DNA from 2 places in the Microbacterium sp. MMO-113 genome. Region 2 is predicted to be linked to the other one. Evidence: predicted binding sites of a transcription regulator. Region 2 holds the regulator's gene; the other holds the start of a gene.
The links. The regulator HrcA, encoded in region 2, represses chaperone genes, less so after heat shock. The targets are predictions, from matches to a motif close to TTNGCACTCGNNNNNNNCGAGTGCNAA.
Positions count from the first base shown of each region.

Region 1 (9,957 bases), 1.2 Mb from region 2:
CTGCAGCCATCGCTGATGGACTTCCTGCGATGACCGCCGCGCTCACCTTCACGGCCCCGCCGCCCGGGCTGGCTCCGCACGTGGACTTCGCCCTCGCGCCCGTCGATGGTGCGGACGGGCTCTTCGCCATGCGGGCGGTCGAGGACGAGGCCCTGCGGCTCTACCTGGTCGACCCGAACACCGTCCTCACGGAGTACGCGCCGATCCTCACGGATGCGCAGGTCACCGACCTCGCGCTCGCCTCGGCGGACGACGCCTTCGTGCTCGTGGTCGCCCACCCCGCCGCCGAGGGCGTCAGCGTCAACCTGCTGGCGCCGGTCGTCGTGAACCGGGCGACGGGAGCGGCGACGCAGGTCATCCTCGAAGGTCAGGACTACCCCGTGCGGGCGCCGCTGGGCTGACCTGCGCGGGTGCCGGGGACCGGGCGTGACGGGCGGGGTGACGACTACCCTGGAGAGGTGATCCTCGCCGTCGACACCTCCCTTGGCACCGCCGTCGCCCTCATCGACCCGGACGGGACGCGTCGTGCCGAGGCCGGTACCGCCGATCCGCTGGGCCACGCCGAGGTGATCGGCGACCTGGTGCGCGACGTGCTCCGGGAGAGCGGGTCCGATGGCATCGCGCACGTCGTGGCCGGAATGGGCCCGGGCCCGTTCACCGGGCTGCGGATCGGCATCGCGACCGCGCGGGCGTTCGCCCTCGGCCGCGGTGTCCCGGTCGTCCCGGTCCCGAGCCACATGGCGGCAGCGCTCACGATCCAGGCCACCGTGACCGGCCCGTTCGCCGTCGTCACCGACGCCCGCCGTCGCGAGGTCGCCGTCACCGTCTTCGACGGGCTGGACGAGGACGGGATCCCGCGCACGATCGCCGACACGGTCCTCGTGCGGGCCGCCGACGCCGACGAGCATCTCGCGGGCCTCCGCCGGGTGGACGTGACGACGCTGTCCGCGGTCGACCTCGCCCGGGTGGGGGCGCGGGCGCTCGCCGCCGGCCGGACCCTCGCCGGCGAGGAGCCGCTCTACCTGCGGCACCCGGACGTCACCCTGCCCGGTGCCCCGAAGAAGGTGGGCGCATGACGCTCCGGGACGCGCGGCCGGACGACCTCGACGCGATCATGGCCATCGAGCAGCGCTCGTTCCCGACCGACGCGTGGAGTCGGGAGACCATGGCGGGCGAGCTGGCGAGCCCGCACGGCCGCTACCTCGTCGACGAGCAGGGCGGGGTGATCGTCGGCTACGGCGGGGTCAGGGCCCTGCAGGGCGGCGCGGACGCCGACATCCAGACCATCGCCCTCCTCACCGAGGTCCGAGGACAGGGACGCGGGCGCGCTCTGCTGCGTGCCCTGCTGCGGACGGCCGCGGCACGGGGCGCGCACGAGGTGTTCCTCGAGGTGCGCGCCGACAACCCGGCGGCCGAGGGGCTGTATCGCACGGAGGGCTTCGAGGAGATCGGCAGGCGCCCCCGTTACTATCAGCCGGACGACGTCGACGCGATCGTGATGCGTCTGGACCTGCGCCGCCATCCGGCGCCCGCCGATACGCCGGAGGAGGCGACCGCATGAGTGAGCCCCTGGTGCTCGGCATCGAGACGAGCTGCGACGAGACCGGCATCGGCATCGTGCGGGGCCGCACGCTGCTGTCCAACACGATCGCCTCCAGCATGGACGAGCACGCCCGGTACGGGGGCGTCGTGCCGGAGGTCGCGGCCCGCGCGCACCTCGAAGCGCTGCAGCCGGCCATCGACGCCGCTCTCGCCGAGGCCGACGTCCGCCTCGCCGACCTCGATGCGGTGGCCGTGACGAGCGGCCCGGGCCTCGCGGGAGCGCTCATGGTCGGTGTGGGGGCGGCGAAGGGACTCGCGGTCGCCCTCGACAAGCCGCTGTACGCGGTCAACCACCTCGTCGGCCACATCGCCGCCGACATCCTCACCCCGGAGGCGGCGCCGCTGGAGTACCCGACGATCGCGCTGCTGGTCTCCGGCGGCCACACCTCCCTGCTCCACGTGCGCGACCTCACGACCGATGTCGAGCTGCTCGGCGAGACCGTGGACGACGCTGCAGGCGAGGCCTTCGACAAGGTCGCCCGGCTGCTGTCGCTGCCGTATCCCGGCGGCCCCGAGATCGACCGGGCGGCGGTCGGCGGAGACCCGGACGCGATCCGCTTCCCGCGCGGGCTCTCCCGTGCCTCCGACCTCGCGAAGCATCGCTACGACTTCTCCTTCTCCGGGCTGAAGACCGCTGTCGCCCGCTGGGTCGAGCGCTTCGAGGCGGAGAACGCCGCCGCGGGCGCCGACGCGCGCGAGCTGCCGATCGCCGACGTCGCCGCCAGCTTCCGGGAGGCCGTCGTCGACGTTCTCGTCACCAAGGCGCTCAACGCCTGCGCGGACCTCGGGGTGCCGCGGCTGCTCCTGGGCGGTGGTGTGATCGCGAACCGTCGGCTCCGCGAGGTGGCGCTGGCCAGGGCCGCCGAGGCCGGCGTCACCGTGCGCATCCCGCCGCTGTCGCTCTGCACGGACAACGGTGCCATGATCGCCGCGCTCGCCGCTGAGCTCATCGCGTCGGGGCGCCCCGCCTCGACGCTCGGCTTCGGCGCCGACTCGACGCTGCCGGTCACCGAGATCCAGGTCGCGGAGGCGGTGCCGGCGTGAGCGGGCTCGCGCGCGGACCGGAGCCGGACGGGGCCATGCCCCGTGCGCGGGTCGAGCGCGCGAGCGGGCAGGTCGAACGTCCGGCAGGGACGGCGCGCCTTCCCGGGGCCCCGCGGGAGGGGTACACGAAGCTCCCGACGGGTCCGGTGGGCATCGAGCCGGTGGTCGTCAGCGGGCCCGACCTCGACCACGGGGAGGAGGACGCCTGGGAACCGGCGTCCGAGCCGGTGCCCGTGGACGACACTCGGCTGGCGCCGTGGGCGCTACTGGCGGCGATCGTCGCTCTCGGCGCATCGTTCTTCGTGGGGTGGGGGATCCCGGTCGCGGTCGTCGCCGTGATCGCCGCGATCATGTCGCTGCGCCGCCCCGTCGAGAACCGCGCGATCGCGCGCTGGGCGCTCGTGCTGGGTCTGTGCGCGACCGTGTACAGCCTGGGATGGCTGGTCTGGGCGGGCATGCAGTTCGAGAGGCTGGGCTAGGCGCGATGGCCGGAGCGGACGACGACGACGTCGAGGAGCGCAGGGCCCTGCAGCGCAAGGCGTACGGGCCCGGCGGGGAGCTGAGCGCCGCGGAGGCCGCCCGTCTGCGCGCGCTCGAGGATTCCCGGCGGACACGGCCCGTGGGTCCCCCTGCGGCCCCCTTGGCGACCGGTCCCGTCCAGGAGTCCCGGCCACCCGGCCCTCCGCCGTCCTCCGGGTTGTCGTCCGGTCCGCACGACGACGGACCTCCGACCCCGGGCGGCGATCCCGCGATGCCGGAAGAGGAATCCGAGGAGGTCGCGACCGCCCGGACCGACTCTCCGACTCTCCGGGCAGGGCGGGGCCGTCTCCTCGGGACACGTGTGCTCGCCGCGGTCGTGGTGCTGCTGCTCGGCGTCGGCATCGGCTGGTTGGCCTTCGGCCGGACCGGCGGAGCCGCTGTCGCCCTGAGCGCGGTACAGCAGCAGTGGCAGTCCGAGCTCGTCGCGTCCGGACGGTACGACGCCGGCTCGGTGCGCGCGCTCGCCACGGAGGACGACGCGGTGGTCTGGACGGCGACGCAGAACGGTGGCGCGAGCATCTGCCTGGTCCTCCGGTCGGCGGAGAGCACGACGCCGAGCTGCAATCGGCGCGAGACCGTGCAGGAGGAAGGCCTGTGGGGCGAGGTGACCACGCAGCGCGACGACGACTACGCGCGCCAGATCATGGCTCAGCTGATCCTCACACCCGACGGCGAACCGGCGGTGAGCGTCGACGTCTCGGAGTACGGGATCGGTGACGGCGGCGGGATCACGTACGCGAACGAGGCGGAGACCCGCGCGGCCGCGCGTCTGGTCGAGGAAGGGTTCGACCCGAACTCCATCTGGGTCGTCGGGTACGACGACGATGTCCCCATCTGGACGGCCTCCGCGCAGGATTCGGGGCGGCATTGTCTCGTCTACGACGGATCGACGGCCGACGCTCCGATGGCCTGCGAGGAGACCGAGACGCTGGCGGAGCACGACGGGCGGCTGCGGCTGCAGGTGACGGACACGACGACCGGGCAGGTGACGACGTACGAGCTGCCGACCAGCGCGCGCGTGCCGTCCTTCACGATCATCCGCGAGGGGAGCGACGCCGGTGCGGTCGGAGACTGACGGAGAGGACGCCGCGGCAGCGGAGCGCCGGGCGCTGGAGCGCGCGGCGTACGGCCGCGACGGCGGGCTCGACGCCGCAGCGGCCCGTCGGCTTCAGGAGCTTCAGGAGGGGCATCGTCGCCGGACCCCTTTCACGCAGGACGAGCGGACGGAGTCGTCATCCGTGGGCGACGACCCGCCGGAGGACGTGACCGCTCGCCGGGCGCCGGAGAACGTGCCGGCCGCGGAGGACACCCCTCCGGCCGCCCCGGACGACGTCTCCCGGACGGAGGCGCGGGCTGCGAACCGCCGCGGTCTCGTGCCGGTGCTCGTGGCGTCGGCGGCTCTCCTCGCGATCGGCGTGGGAGCCGGGTGGGCGCTGTTCGCCCCGCGGCCGGACGCGTTTCCGCTGACGGAGGCGCAAGAGGAGCGGCGGATCGCGCTCGCCGGTGAGGGCTACGACCCCGGCTCCGTGCGTCCGGTGGCGGAGGCGGAGGGCGCGCTCGCCTGGTTCGCCACGCAGGACGACGGGGCCAGCCGGTGTCTGATCCTCGACGTCGACAAGGACTCCCAGTCGACCTGTCTGGCGGAGGAGGAGGTGGGGCCGGGCCTGTACGCCTCGCTCCCCGTGCCGACCTCCGCAGCGGACGACGAGGAGGACTCCTTCTCCTTCGAGGGCGTGACGGCGGTCATGCTCTTCTCCACCGCGGACGAGCCGATGGTGAGCATCCAGCGCTGGGGAGGCGGCTCGACGCTCGTCGCCCAGTTCGGTGAGGCGGAGCGGGCGAGGGCGGAGGAGCTCGTCGGCGATGGCTACGACCTCAACCTCTCCGTCCTCGGATCCTTCCGCGAGCAGCCGGTCTGGCTCGGCGAGCGCCGTGCGGAGAGCGGGGCCGCCGAACGCTGCCTGATCGTCGACGCCGACGGCTCGCGCCAGTGCGCCACGGTCGACGAGGCCGTGCAGTCCGGGCTCCGCGTGCAGCTGCTCGACGTCGACCAGGAGACCGGGGAGCTGCTGTCGGCGTCCGTGATCGAGGTCGACTTCACGCGATGGCAGACGCCCTATCTCACCGTGACCTCGGGCCCCGCCGTGGTCGACGAGGCGACGGGCGAGTCGTACCTGGTGACCACCGGGCCGCCCGGGGATCCGATACGTGTCGACATCCCGGGCCGGGAGTCGGAGGACTGACCATCCTCAGTCCGCGGCGGGCACCCGGTCGGCGAGGATCGCGCGTCGCTGATCGCCGAATCGCGCGAGGATCAGGGTCGCCTCGGCATCGCCTCGGAGGGTCAGCTTGCGCCGGAAGGCCGCGGGATCGACGTCCACCCCGCGCTTCTTGATCTCGATGCGGCCGATGCCGTGGGTCTTCAGGGCCGCGTTGATCGTCTTCGGCGTGATCGGCAGCGTCTCCCGGACGCGGAACGACTGCACGAACGGGCTCGTCAGGGCGGCGTCGGAGGTCAGGTACGCGATGCGCGGATCGAGCATCCCCGCGTCGAGGCTGCGGGCGACGTCGCCGATGAGACGGGCCCGGATGACGGCGCCGTCCGGCTCGTGGAGGAAGGCCCCGAGCGCACGGACGGGAGCGTCCTCGGCGTCTGCGGCGCCGGTGAGCTCGTGCGAGCGCTCGCCGCGGATGACGAGGGCGGAGCGCCGGACCCCGTCCCTCGCCAGCTCGCGCGACCACACCACGAGCTCGACGACGCTCCCCTCGGCGCTGACCCACTGCGTCTCCGCGTCCGTGGGCAGGGCGCCGCGGTCGTGGGCCGGGCCGAGCTTGATCCCGGTGGGGCGCTGCGCGGCGACGGCGAACGCCCAGTCGAGGGACGGCGAGTAGTCGTCGGCGGAGACGCGCCGGGTCTCGCTGTGCCCGGAGGTGCGGCGCGCGGGATCCATCCAGATCGCCCGGCCGGGGACCTGTTCTCCGAGGGCCTCCTCCGCGGTCGCGTGGCGCACCGTGGCGTCGTCGCCGAACGGGGCGAGGTTGTAGGCGGCGAGGGCCGCGGTCACCTCGTCGGCGTCCACCGCGTGCACCGCCAGCCCCGCGCCGGCGAATGCGAGGGCGTCGCCGCCGATGCCGCAGCCGAGATCCGCGACACTCGTGAGGCCGGCCCGGCGGATCCGCTGGGCGTGGCGAGCGGCGACGCCCAAACGGGTGGCCTGCTCGAGGCCGGCGCGGGTGAAGAGCATGCGGGCGGCGAACGGGCCGAACTTCGCCGCGGCCTTCGCGCGCAGGTGCGCTTGTCCGACCACGGCGGAGACGAGGTCGGGGGAGTGGCCCGCGGCGCGCAGCCGGGAGACGGCGGCTGCGGCCTCCGCGGTGGAGGTGACCGGCCCGAGCGCATCGAGCAGCTCCAGGCCGGCGGGGGTCAGCAGGGCGCGCAGCTCGGACATCTCCACCCTCCCAGCCTACGGCGCGCTCGCCGCTCCGACCCGGGTTGGCACTCGCATTGCATGAGTGCCAGCCGACCGCCTACACTGGCATTAGCACTCTCGGGTTGAGAGTGCGAACGAGTCTTTCGTGTCAGCGTCAAGAAAGAAGAGGTAGACCGTGTCGGTTTCCATCAAGCCGCTCGAGGACCGCATCGTCATCAAGCAGGTCGAGGCCGAGCAGACCACCGCGAGTGGCCTGGTCATCCCCGACACCGCCAAGGAGAAGCCCCAGGAGGGCGAGGTCGTGGCGGTCGGCCCCGGCCGTATCGACGACAACGGCAACCGCGTCCCGCTCGACGTCGCCGTCGGCGACCGCGTGCTCTACAGCAAGTACGGCGGCACCGAGGTGAAGTTCGGTGCAGACGAGTTCCTCGTCCTGTCGGCTCGCGACGTCCTGGCGGTCGTCGTCCGCTGATCGCACCACCCGGTTCGACGAGGGCCCGGATGCTTCGGCATCCGGGCCCTCGTCGGCTTCCGGAGCGGCGCGGCCCTGGTCCTCGCGGGCATAGGGTTGTGCGGTGACCCCCGAGACGACCCGCGCCACCCAGACGGCGGGCATCGCGTACGCCGGGAGCGCCTACCTGCTGTGGGGTTTCCTGCCGCTCTACTTCCTCCTGCTGCAGCCGACCGGTCCGTGGGAGGTCGTCGCCTGGCGGGTGCTGCTCTCCTTCGTCTTCTGTCTCCTGCTGCTCACCGTCACGAGGGGATGGCCCGCCCTCCTCGCGATCGTCCGGAGCCCGCGACTGCTGGGGTGGACGGCCCTGGCCGGCTTGCTCATCTACGTCAACTGGCAGGTGTTCGTCCTCGGCACGCTGAGCGGGAACGTCGTGGAGACGGCGCTCGGCTACTTCATCAACCCGATCACGACCGTGCTGCTCGGCTTCCTGGTGCTCAAGGAGCGCCTCCGTCGGCTGCAGTGGGTGGCCGTCGGCATCGCGGCCGCCGCGGTGGTCGTCATCGTCGTGGCGTACGGCCACGTCCCCTGGATCGCCCTGACGCTGACGGCCTCCTTCGGCCTGTACGGGCTCATCAAGAAGAAGATCGGCCCCGCCGTCGACGCGGTCAGCGGGCTGACGCTCGAGTCGTTCTGGCTGATCCCCATCGCGGTGGTGCAGCTCGTGATCGTGGCGACGACGCCCGTCGGGCTGACGATGGGGACGGCGGGCTGGTCGCACGCCGTGCTGCTGGCATTCGCGGGTGTGGCCACAGCCGTCCCCCTGCTGCTCTTCGCAGCCGGCACGCGTCGGGTCGACCTCGCCGTGATCGGCATGCTGCAGTTCCTCACCCCCGTCCTGCAGTTCCTGATCGGGGTCGCCGTGCTCCGTGAGCCGATGCCGCCGGAGCGCTGGATCGGGTTCGTCCTGGTGTGGATCGCGATCGCGGTCTTCATCGTCGACCTGCTCCTCGCCGCGCGGCGCGGCCGCCGGGACACCCCCGCCGCAGCGCTCTGATCCCGCCTGTCCACGCCCGGAATCGACGGTCCTGGATCGTTAACGCACCGAGATACTTGCCCCTCCTGCGCGCGGGGCGCACGCCCTAGTGTTAGAGCACCCGACTGTGGTCACCATCCACGTTCGTTTACGCAAGGGAGCATCATGAACGCACTGAAGGGCTCGCGCAGCGCGAGGATCTTCGCCGGGATCGCGCTGGTCAGCGCTTCCGCCCTCATCATCGCGGGCTGCAGCAGCACGCCGAACGCGGAGCCGTCGGACGGGGGTGGCGACAAGCCGGCCGCCGACCTGACGCTCAAGCTCGGTTCGCTGCTGCCGGCCACCGGTACGCTCGCGTTCCTGGGCGCGCCGATGGAAGCCGGTGTCCAGCTCGCCGTCAACCAGATCAACGAGGCCGACGCCGGCATCACGATCGACCTCAGCACGGCCGACGAGGGCGACCTCGACAACAAGGCCTACGAGACCTCCATCAACAACCTGCGCAACGACGACATCACCGCCATGATCGGCGCGGCGTCCTCCAGCGTCACCAAGCTCATCCTCGACGGCAACGCGGGCGCGGACATCCTCACGGTGTCCCCGTCGAACACCTCGCCGGACTTCACGGGCATCAACCCGCTGTACTTCCGGACCGCGCCGAGCGACAACCTCCAGGGTGAGGTCCTCGGCAACGAGATCGCCGAGGACGGCCACAAGACGCTGGGCATCATCTACCAGAACGACCCGTACGGCACGGGACTGTTCGAGGCGATCAAGGCCACGTTCGAGAGCACCGGCGGCGAGGTCGTCGCCGACGCGTCGTACAACCAGGGTGACGGTCAGTTCAACGCGCAGGTCTCGGAGATCGCCGCGGCGAACCCGGACGCGGTCGCGGTCGTCTCCTACGACCAGTTCGCCACCATCGCGCCGCTGCTCGGCAACGCCGGGGTCGACACCGGGTCGCTGTACCTCGTCGACGGCAACCTGAAGGACTGGGGTGCCGACATCCCGGTCAGCCTCGAGGGCTCGAAGGGCACCCGCGCCGGCGCTGAGCTGCCGCAGGACTTCCTCGACCAGCTGAACGAGGTCTGGACGGCCGAGGGCAACGACCCGATCGACGCCGTGACCTACTCGGCCGAGGCGTACGACGCCGTGGTGCTGATCGCCCTGGCGGCGCTGAAGGCCGGCTCGGTCGAGGGCCCGGACATCGCGGCCGAGATGATCACCGTCTCCGGCGGTGACGGCGACGGCGAGAAGTGCGACAACTTCGCCGACTGCGCCGCGATCATCAACGACGGCGGCACGCCGGACTACGACGGTCTCTCCGGCGAGATCACCTTCGACGAGAACAACGACCCGAAGGGTGCGGCGATCGGCGTCTACGAGTTCGACGCCGAGAACGTCACCTCGCGCATCAAGTAACCAACGGAGAAGGCCCCGGATGCTTCGGCATCCGGGGTCTTTTCCGTGCCCAGGCCGATCTCAGGCGGCGTCTGTCCCCAGGGTGCCGAGGTAGAGGCCGATGACCTTCGGGTCGTTCAGCAGCTCCCGCCCGGTGCCCTCGTAGGCGTCCTTGCCCTGGTCGAGCACGTAGCCGCGGTCGCAGATCTGCAGGCACCGCCGGGCGTTCTGCTCGACCATGATCGTCGTCACGCCCGCCTTGTTGATGTCGGAGACGCGGATGAAGGCGTCGTCCTGCCGCACGGGGGAGAGGCCGGCGGACGGCTCGTCGAGCAGCAGCACGGACGGGTCCATCATGAGCGCGCGCGACATCGCGACCATCTGCCGCTCACCGCCGGAGAGCGAGCCGGCACGCTGCTTCAGACGCTTGCCGATCTCCGCGAAGATGCTGT
Region 1 is NZ_JBBCTD010000001.1:16,069-26,025, forward strand. It holds gene flgL (flagellar hook-associated protein FlgL) at 1-33, shown strand, start outside; gene WFJ36_RS00100 (flagellar assembly protein FliW) at 30-401, shown strand; gene tsaB (tRNA (adenosine(37)-N6)-threonylcarbamoyltransferase complex dimerization subunit type 1 TsaB) at 459-1,076, shown strand; gene rimI (ribosomal protein S18-alanine N-acetyltransferase) at 1,073-1,561, shown strand; gene tsaD (tRNA (adenosine(37)-N6)-threonylcarbamoyltransferase complex transferase subunit TsaD) at 1,558-2,646, shown strand; gene WFJ36_RS00120 (hypothetical protein) at 2,643-3,125, shown strand; gene WFJ36_RS00125 (hypothetical protein) at 3,131-4,261, shown strand; gene WFJ36_RS00130 (hypothetical protein) at 4,245-5,429, shown strand; gene WFJ36_RS00135 (THUMP-like domain-containing protein) at 5,436-6,641, opposite strand; gene groES (co-chaperone GroES) at 6,793-7,089, shown strand; gene rarD (EamA family transporter RarD) at 7,193-8,125, shown strand; gene WFJ36_RS00150 (ABC transporter substrate-binding protein) at 8,270-9,526, shown strand; gene WFJ36_RS00155 (ABC transporter ATP-binding protein) at 9,587-9,957, opposite strand, start outside.
Region 1: a site for HrcA is predicted at 6,680-6,706, ahead of groES (co-chaperone GroES). Genes of this name have one in related genera too.

Region 2 (9,957 bases):
GGATGATGCGGGTGACCTCCTTGCGCTGCAGCGCCTGGACGGCCTTCGCCATCGCCAGGTAGGTCTTGCCCGTTCCGGCCGGACCGATGCCGAACACGATCGTGTTCTCCTCGATCGCGTCGACGTACTCCTTCTGACCGAGGGTCTTCGGCCGGATCACCTTGCCGCGCGTGGAGAGGATCGCCTCGCCCAGCACCTCACTGGGCCGCGGGCCGCCATCCTGACGCAGCATGCGCGCCGAGCTCGACACGTCGCTCGGGGCGAGGTCGTGCCCGGCCTTCGTCATCGTGAGGAGCTCGTCGACGAGGTTCTTCGCCTTGGCGACGGCCTCGCGCTCGCCCGTGAGCGTGATCTCGTTGCCGCGGACGAGCACCTGCACGTCGCGGTGCTCGCGCTCCAGCATCCGCAGCAGCCGGTCCTGCGGACCGAGCAGCTGCACCATCGCGACGCCGTCGGCATAGAGCCGTTCGGTGACGTTTTCCTGATCGTCAGAAGCCAACGAGCTTGTTCTCCTCGAGGTTGCCGAGCACATGGGCGTGCACGTGGAACACGGACTGCGCGACGCTCGCGCCGTTGTTGAAGATGAGGCGGTACTCGCCGTTCGCGTGCTCGTCGGCGATGCGCTTCGCCGCGGCGACCATCTCGGCCAGCAGTGCGGGATCCCCGGCCGCGAGTGCGGTGACGTCGCGGTACTCCTCGGTCTTGGGAATGACGAGCACATGGAGCGGCGCCTGCGGATCGATGTCGCGGATCGCGAAGACGCGGCCCGTGTCGAGCAGGATCTCCCCCGGGATGTCCCCGGTGAGGATGCGCGTGAAGATCGAGGGTTCGCTCATGCTCTCAGCTTACTGGGGGACCGCGTGGCGCGGCCGGTCACCACCGGCCGAGGGCGGCCGACAGCACGGCGATCGCCGCGGGACCCGCGGTCGACGTGCGCAGCACGGTGTCGCCGAGGAGAACGCGCTCGGCGCCCGCGGCCGTGAGCTTCTCGAGCTCCTCCGGAGCGATCCCGCCTTCCGGCCCCACCACGAGCACGAGGTCGCGGCCATCGGGGACGAGCGCGGAGAGCCGGGCGGGAGCGGTCGGGTCGAGCAGCAGCACACGTTGCGTCGCTGCGCGGGCCGCGAGCTGCGCGGTCGACTCCGGGGCGGCCACCTCCGGCACCCAGGCCCGGTGCGCCTGCTTGGCTGCCTCGCGGACGATCGTCGCCCAGCGCTCGCGCCCCTTCACGGCTTTCGGTCCCTCCCAGCGGGACACGCTGCGCCCCGCCTGCCAGGGCACGATCTCGTCGACGCCGAGCTCGCACGCGGCCTGCACGGCGAGTTCGTCGCGGTCGCCCTTCGCCAGCGCCTGTACGAGCACGAGGCGCGGACTCGCGGGCTCGTGCTCGACGCGCTCGGTGATCCGGACGTCGACGCGCGACGGCGACACCTCTTCGGCGACGCCCGTCAGCCAGACGCCCCGGCCATCGCCGACGGTGAGGGCCTCACCGACGCGGAGCCGCCGGACGACGGCCGCATGCTTCGCCTCGGCCCCGGTGAGCGACACGAGACCGCCCACCGCGGCGTCGCCCGCGGATTCGACGAGGAAGTGCAGCGCCACGATCAGTGGGTGCGGAACCGGTCGCGGAGCTTGGAGAACAGGCCCTGCTGGAACTGCGCGAGCTGCGGGCCCGGCGCCTTGTTCTTCTTGGCGAAGTCCTCGATGAGCTTGCGCTGCGCGGAGTCGAGCTTGGTGGGGGTGACCACCTGCACGCCGACGCGGAGGTCGCCGCGCTGGGTGCCGCGCAGCGGCGTGATGCCCCGCCCCTTGATGGTCAGCACGTCGCCGGACTGCACGCCCGCGCGGATCTCCAGGTCGACCTCCCCGTCGAGTCCTTCGATCGAGGTCTCGGTGCCGAGGATGGCGTCGGTCATGGACACCTCGAGCGTGGCGAGCAGGTCGTCGCCGTCACGGCTGAACGCGGGGTGCGGGTTGACCGTCACCTCGACGTAGAGATCACCGTTCGGGCCGCCCGCGCGGCCGACCTCGCCGGAGCCGGGGAGCTGCAGCCGCAGGCCGGTCTCGACGCCCGCCGGGATGTCGAGGGAGACCGTACGACGCGACCGGACCCGTCCCTGCCCGCCGCAGGTGCCGCAGGGGTACGGGATGGTCGTGCCGTAGCCCTCGCACGTGCCGCACGGCTGGGAGGTGACGACGTTGCCGAGGAGGCTCCGCACCTGACGCTGCACGTGACCGGTGCCCCCGCAGATGTCGCAGGTGACCGGCGAGGTGCCCTCCTGACAGCAGGAGCCCTGGCAGGTCTCGCAGAGCACGGCCGTGTCGACCTCGATGTCGCGGTGCGCGCCGAAGACGACGTCGCCGAGGTCGAGGGTGACCCGGACGAGCGCGTCCTGCCCGCGCTCACGCCTCGACCGCGGGCGGGCGCCGCGACCGCCACCCTGGGACGCGCCGAAGAACGTCTCGAAGATGTCGCCGAAGCCGCCGAAGCCGCCGAAGTTGTTCGCGCCGTCGCCGCCGCCAATGTCGTAGCGGCGGCGTGACTCCTCGTCGCTGAGCACGTCGTAGGCGTGCGTGACGAGCTTGAACTTCTCTGCGGCCTCCTCACCCGGGTTCACGTCCGGGTGGAGCTGCCGTGCCAGGCGCCGATACGCCTTCTTGATCTCATCGGTGGAAGCGTCCCGGGACACCCCGAGAACCTCGTAGTGGTCCGCCACAATCGCCCTTCTGCGTGTGTTTCCGTGGGGGCCGCCTCAGCGGCCGGCCTCGTCGTCGTCGAGCATCCGCGACAGGTAGCGGGCGACCGCCCGTGCCGCCGCGAGGTTGCTCGGATAGTCCATCCGGGTGGGCCCCATGACACCGACCCGCGCGGTCCCCGAGGGCGCCGCGTAGTTGCTGGCGACGATCGACGCCTCGCCGAGCCCGAAGGAGGCGTTCTCGGTGCCGATGCTCGCCGCGAGGCCGTGCTCGTCGGGCACCATCTCGCTCATCAGCCGCAGCAGCGTGACCTGTTCCTCGATGGCCTCGAGGAGGGGATGGATGCTGCCGCGGAAGTCTTGCTCGCGCCGCGCCAGAGTCGCCGCGCCCGCCATCACGAGCCGCTCCTGCCGGAAGCCGCCGAGTTCGTCCACGACGACGGCGGCGACCGTGCGGAGCACGCGGTCCTGCGGCGTCTCGTCGGCGGCCAGGAGCGCCTGCAGCCGGTCGGAGGCCGCTGCGATCGCCTGGCCGGTGATGAGGGCGGAGAGTCGCGCGCGAAGCACCGCGAGATCCGCCTCGTCGATCATGTCCGGGAGCACGGTGATCCGCTGCGACACCCCGCCGGCATCGGTCACCAGGACCGTGAGGAGCCGGTTGGGAGCGAGCGTCACGAGCTCCACGTGGGTCACGTGCGCCCGCGCGAACGACGGGTACTGGGCCAGGGCGACCTGTCCGGTGAGCTGTGTGAGCACGCGGACGGTCCGCGCCATCAGATCGTCGAGGTCGGCCGGATCGGCGAGGAAGGACTCGATGGCGGAACGCTGCGCGGTGGAGAGCGGACGGAGCTGCGCGAGGTGATTGACGAACACCCGGTACCCCTTGTCCGTCGGCACGCGTCCGGATGAGGTGTGCGGAGCCGTGATCAGCTCCTCGTCCTCCAGTTGCGCCATGTCGTTGCGGATGGTCGCCGCCGAGACACCGAAGGAATGACGGTCGACGATGGAACGGCTGCCCACGGGCTCGTGCGTCTCGACGTAGTCCTGCACGATCGCGCGGAGGACCTGCAGCCCTCGCTCTGTGACCATGGGTTCCCCTTCCCGCCGACCGGATGCTGGCACTCTGCCACCCTGAGTGCCAATCCTACCTCCTGTGATCGGGAGATCTCCGAAGGCGGACAGCCCGGCGTCGCGGCTCAGTCCGTCAGCTCGCGCACCACGGCATCGGCGAGGAGACGGCCGCGGAGCGTGAGCTGGACGCGCCCGCGGATCGCCGCCGCCGCATCGATCAGGCCGTCGGCGATCAGCCCGGCCACCCGCCCCCTGTTCTGCTCCGGGACGTCGGTCACCGCGATCCCCTCACGGATGCGGCTGACGAGGAGGATGCGCTCCAGGGTCCGCGCCTCCAGGTCCGGACGTTCGCGCCCGGCCGCCGGCGACGACGCGGCCGCCAGGCGCTGCGCGTAGGCGGCGGGATGCTTGACGTTCCACCACCGGAGTCCGGCGACGTGGCTGTGGGCGCCGGGACCGAAGCCCCACCAGTCGCTGCCCCGCCAGTACGCGAGGTTGTGCCGCGACCGCTGCCCCTCGCTGCGAGCCCAGTTGCTGACCTCGTACCACTCGAACCCGGCGGCGGCGAGGCGCTCGTCCGCCAGCTCGTACATGTCGGCCTGGAGGTCGTCGTCCGGGGTCGGCACCTCGCCGCGACGGATCTGACGGGCGAGCTTCGTGCCGTCCTCGATGATGAGGGCGTAGGCGGAGATGTGGTCGGACTCCAGGGCCAGGGCGGCGTCGAGCGAGGCTTCCCAGTCGGCGAGGGTCTCCCCCGGTGCGCCGTAGATGAGGTCGACGCTGACCGCGAGTCCGGCCTCCTTCGCCGCGGCGACGGCGGTGCGGACGTTCTCGGGCCGGTGCGTCCGGTCGAGTGCGGCGAGGACGTGCGGGACGGCGGACTGCATGCCGATGGACAGCCTCGTGACCCCCGCCTCGGCGAGGATGCGCGCGACCTCCGGGGTCACGGTGTCGGGGTTGGCCTCGACCGTGACCTCCGCGCCCGGTGCGAGTCCGAACGCCGCGGTGGCCGCTCCCAGCATGCGGGCGAGGTCTCCCGCGGGAAGCAGCGTCGGCGTGCCGCCGCCGAAGAACACCGTGTCCATCGGGCGCAGCGCCCCGGCCTCGTCCAGCACCGTACGCGCGAGGGCGATCTCCCCGATGAGGGTGGACGCGTAGTCCTCCTGCTTCGCCCCGCGGAGCTCACCGGACGTGTACGTGTTGAAGTCGCAGTAGCCGCAGCGCACCCGGCAGAACGGGATGTGGAGGTAGGCGGAGAACGGCGTCTCGGCGGAGGTCGGGAGATCGGCGGGGAGTCGCCCGTCCGCGGGCGCCGGATCCCCGAGCGGAAGTGGTCCCGCCATCACACCGGGGTCGCGTAGAGCGGGGAGATCGCGCGGAGGTAGCGCGCGAAGAGCTCGCGACGGCGGCGCTTCATCAGAGCGGGGACGAGACGGTAGAGCAGCGTGTTCGGGGCGTCGAAGGCCCGGACCGTGAACCAGACCTCGTCGTTGTCCTCGCGCCAGTCCACGTCGAACGACTCCTCGCCGCTGACCACGGAGCCTCCGACCGTGCCCAGCACGAAGCCGATCCGCCGGGTCTCCTCCGTGACCGAGATCACACGCAGCTCGGAGTCGGCGCGCATGCCGCCGACTCGGCACCGCAGGTGCAGCGTCATGCCCGCGCCCACGAAGGGCATCCCCTCGGCGTCGTAGCGCGGCTCAACATCCCGCTTGCTCGGCGCGATGGGATTGCCCTCGGCGTCGAAGCTCACGCCCGCATAGGCGGGACCGGGAGCCGGACGGACGTCCTCCACGGACAGCCCGGCCGCACGCTGCGCCGTCCACGACAGCAGGGCTTCGCCGGCCGTCTGGAAACGCTCCTCGCCACTGCCGATCCGCCAGGATTCCTCCGCCGGGATGCTGCGCTCCGGCGGGTACTGCATCAGATCGGGGGCGTGGGTCGCACCCACGGCCGCATAGTCCACCGTGTCGTCTCGGAAAGTCCCGCGCCGCATGAGATCCAGCCTACTTCGGGTTCCCTGAGCGAACACCCCCTGCGCCGCGCGCCGTCACATCCCCCGGGTTCAGCGGGTGGGCTACTTCTTGTCCTTGGTCTCGACATCGCCGGAGAGCGCGGCGATGAACGCCTCCTGCGGCACCTCGACACGGCCCACCATCTTCATGCGCTTCTTGCCCTCCTTCTGCTTCTCGAGGAGCTTGCGCTTGCGGGTGATGTCACCGCCGTAGCACTTGGCGAGCACGTCCTTGCGGATCGCGCGGATCGTCTCCCGGGCGATGATGCGCGCACCGATCGCGGCTTGGATCGGCACCTCGAACTGCTGGCGAGGGATGAGCTTGCGCAGCCGCTCCGCCATCATCGTGCCGTAGGCGTAGGCCTTGTCGCGGTGCACGATCGAGCTGAACGCATCGACCTTCTCGCCCTGCAGGAGGATGTCGACCTTGACGAGGTCGGCCTCCTGCTGCCCCGAAGGCTCGTAGTCGAGCGAGGCGTAGCCCTGCGTCTTGGACTTGAGCTGGTCGAAGAAGTCGAACACGATCTCGCCGAGCGGCATGTTGTAGCGCAGCTCGACGCGCTCCTCCGAGAAGTACTCCATGCCGAGCAGCGTGCCGCGCCGCGACTGGCACAGCTCCATGACGGTGCCGACGTAGTCCTTCGGCAGCAGGATCGCCGCCTTGACCATCGGCTCGGACACCGAGCCGATACGGCCGTCGGGGTACTCGCTCGGGTTCGTCACGGTCACCGTCTCGCCGGTGTCGCTCGTGACGACCTCGTAGATCACGCTCGGGGCGGTGGTGATGAGGTCGAGGCCGAACTCCCGCGAAAGGCGCTCGGTCACGATCTCCAGGTGCAGCAGGCCGAGGAACCCGCAGCGGAACCCGAAGCCGAGCGCCACGGAGGTCTCCGGCTCGTACTGCAGCGAGGCGTCGGAGAGCTTGAGCTTGTCGAGCGCCTCGCGCAGTTCGGCGTAGTCGCTGCCGTCGATCGGGTAGATGCCCGAGAAGACCATCGGCTTGGGGTCCGTGTAGCCGGGAAGCGCCTCCGCCGCGGGCTTGCGCGCGTTCGTGATCGTGTCGCCGACCTTCGACTGCCGCACGTCCTTCACGCCGGTGATGAGGTAGCCCACCTCGCCGACGCCGAGGCCCTTGGTCGGGGTGGGCTCCGGGCTCGACACGCCGACCTCGAGGGCCTCGTGGTTCGCCCCGGTGGACATCATCTGGATGCGCTCCCGGGGCGAGAGGCTGCCGTCGACCATCCGCACGTAGGTGACCACGCCGCGGTAGGCGTCGTACACGGAATCGAAGATCATGGCCCGCGCGGGTGCGTCCGCGTCGCCCACCGGAGCCGGGATCTCCTCGACGATCCGGTCGAGGAGATCCTCGACCCCCATGCCGGTCTTCCCGGAGACACGCAGCACGTCCTCCGGCTTGCCCCCGATGAGAGAGGCCAGCTCCTTCGCGTACTTCTCGGGGTCGGCCGCGGGGAGGTCGATCTTGTTGAGGACGGGGATGATGTGGAGGTCGTTCTCCAGCGCGAGGTAGAGGTTGGCCAGCGTCTGGGCCTCGATGCCCTGCGCGGCGTCGACGAGGAGGATGGCCCCCTCGCACGCGGCCAGCGACCGGGACACCTCGTACGTGAAGTCGACGTGACCGGGGGTGTCGATCATGTTGAGCGCGAACACCTCGTCCGGGCCCTGCGCCTGACCCAGAGCCCACGGCATCCGCACCGCCTGGCTCTTGATCGTGATGCCGCGCTCCCGTTCGATGTCCATGCGGTCGAGGTACTGGGCGCGCATGTCCCGCTCCGCGACCACGCCCGTGATCTGGAGCATGCGGTCGGCCAGGGTCGACTTGCCGTGGTCGATGTGGGCGATGATGCAGAAGTTACGGATCTGCGCAGCCGGCGTCGCGGCAGGCTGAAGCGGGGTGAGAGCGCGTGGGGACATGTCCCGTCGATTCTACGGTGAGGGTCCTCATAATCCCCATTCGTGCGTATCGGTGATAGTCTCCCGAAGTTGCCCGGGATCAATCCGTGACACCGGATCCCGTAAGCGATACGACTCCGTCACAGACTCCGTGAGGGCTGTCGCGTCGCGCGGAACGGCGGATGAAACCCGATCATCCGCCCGGCTCAGCGTTGCGTCGGCAGACCCCGAGCGCGTCTGGAGAAGAGAAAGACAAATCCCCTTTGATCAAGTACCTCGCGCGCCGTGCCCTCGGCTGGCTGCTCATGATCGTGGTCGCGACGAACCTCACCTACTTCCTCGCGTGGGGCTTCCTCGATCCGCGCAGCAACTATGTGGGTCGTCGCCCTCCGCTCAGTCCTGAGCAGATCGACAACGTCCTCATCCCCCGCAACCTGAGCGACACCGTCCCGCTGATCGAACGGTGGTGGACCTGGTTCTCGGGGATTCTGCTGCGATGGGACTGGGGCGTCAGCCCGACGGGGCAGTCGGTGAACGAGCAGGTCGCCTATCGCATGTGGGTCAGCGCCGAGCTCGTCCTCGGAGCCACGATCATCGCCGCCGTCCTCGGCGTCTGGCTGGGCGTGTACACCGCCTCTCGTCAGTACAAGCTCGCCGATCGCATCGGCCAGGCGACCTCGATCATCACGATGAACATCAACATCATCGTGGCGGGTCTCGCCGTGGTGCTCCTCGCCATCGCCCTCAACGAGGCGACCGGCGTGCGCATCTTCTACGTCACCGGCTCCTCCAGTCCCGGGGTCACCGGCTTCTTCCCCACGATCATCGATGCGCTCCAGCACGTCACCCTGCCGACGATCGCTCTGGTGCTGGTCGGTTACGCCCAGTATCACTTCCTTCAGCGCTCCCTGCTGCTCGACAACATCAACGCCGATTACGTCCGCACGGCGCGCGCCAAGGGGCTCACGAAGGCCCAGGCGATCCGGAAGCACGCGCTCCGCACGTCTCTCATCCCCGTCGCCACCCAGGTCGCCTTCACGATCCCGACGATCTTCACCGGCGCGATCCTGACGGAGACGATCTTCGCCTGGCAGGGCATGGGGCGCTACTTCCTCGACACCATCAACCAGAACGACATCAACGGTGTCGTGGCGGTCGCCGCGTTCGGCGCCGTTCTGACCGCGATCGGCGCCGTGCTGGCGGACATCATCGTGGTCATCCTCGACCCGCGAGTGAGGGTGAGCTGAAAATGACCACGGAAATGATCGATCCCCTCGTCGAGCCGCCTGTCGGGCCTCCGCAGCCCGCCGACAAGACGCTCTCGAAGTGGACGTTGTACACGCGTCGGTTCCTGCGCAACAAGCCCGCTGTCGGCGGCATCATCGTGCTGTTCGTCCTGATCCTCTTCGCGACGCTCGGACCGTTGCTGTCGCGCTACGCGGTGAATGACATGGACTTCCTGGCATTGAGCTCGCCCCCGTCGGCCGACCACTGGTTCGGGACCAACGGCGCCGGCAACGACACGTACACGCAGACCGCTGTCGGTCTGCAGCGCTCGCTCATGATCGCCATCACCGTCTCTCTCGGCACGACGATCCTCTCGGCACTCGTCGGCACGGCTGCCGCCTACTTCGGCGGCTGGTTCGAGCGCATCGCTCTTCTGGTGATCCACTTCATGATGGTCGTTCCGACCTTCCTCATCCTGTCGGTCGTCTCGAACGACTCCGGCGGCGTCTGGTGGGTCATCGCCCTGGTGATGATCTTCGTCGGATGGTTCTTCCCCGCGCGCATCATCTGGACGATGGCGCTGTCGCTCCGCGAACGCGAGTACGTGCAGGCCGCGCGCTACATGGGGGTCCGTGGCGGACGCATCGTCCTGCGGCACCTGGTCCCCAACATCGGATCACTGCTGGTGATCAACTTCACCCTGGGCATCGTCGCCGCCGTGACGACTGAGACCGGTCTGTCGTTCATCGGCTTCGGCGTCAAGATCCCCGATGTCTCCCTCGGCTCCCTGATCGGCGAGGGGAGCACGACCATCACGAGCTCGCCGTGGCTGTTCTACTTCCCGGCCCTCGTCCTCACTCTGCTCACCGTGTCGATGGCACTCATCGCCGACGGTCTGCGTGATGCCCTCGATCCCACCTCGGCTGCTGGAGGCCGCGCATGAGCCCCATCCTCTCCGTCCGCGACCTCAACGTCAGCTTCGCCTCTGAGGCCGGTCGTGTCCACGCCGTCCGCGGCGTCTCCTTCGACCTCGAGGCC
Region 2 is NZ_JBBCTD010000001.1:1,180,987-1,190,943, forward strand. It holds gene WFJ36_RS05875 (PhoH family protein) at 1-442, opposite strand, end outside; gene WFJ36_RS05880 (HIT domain-containing protein) at 489-836, opposite strand; gene WFJ36_RS05885 (16S rRNA (uracil(1498)-N(3))-methyltransferase) at 874-1,602, opposite strand; gene dnaJ (molecular chaperone DnaJ) at 1,605-2,717, opposite strand; gene hrcA (heat-inducible transcriptional repressor HrcA) at 2,754-3,785, opposite strand; gene hemW (radical SAM family heme chaperone HemW) at 3,893-5,110, opposite strand; gene WFJ36_RS05905 (DUF1990 family protein) at 5,110-5,763, opposite strand; gene lepA (translation elongation factor 4) at 5,845-7,713, opposite strand; gene WFJ36_RS05915 (ABC transporter permease) at 7,956-8,939, shown strand; gene WFJ36_RS05920 (ABC transporter permease) at 8,942-9,862, shown strand; gene WFJ36_RS05925 (ABC transporter ATP-binding protein) at 9,859-9,957, shown strand, end outside.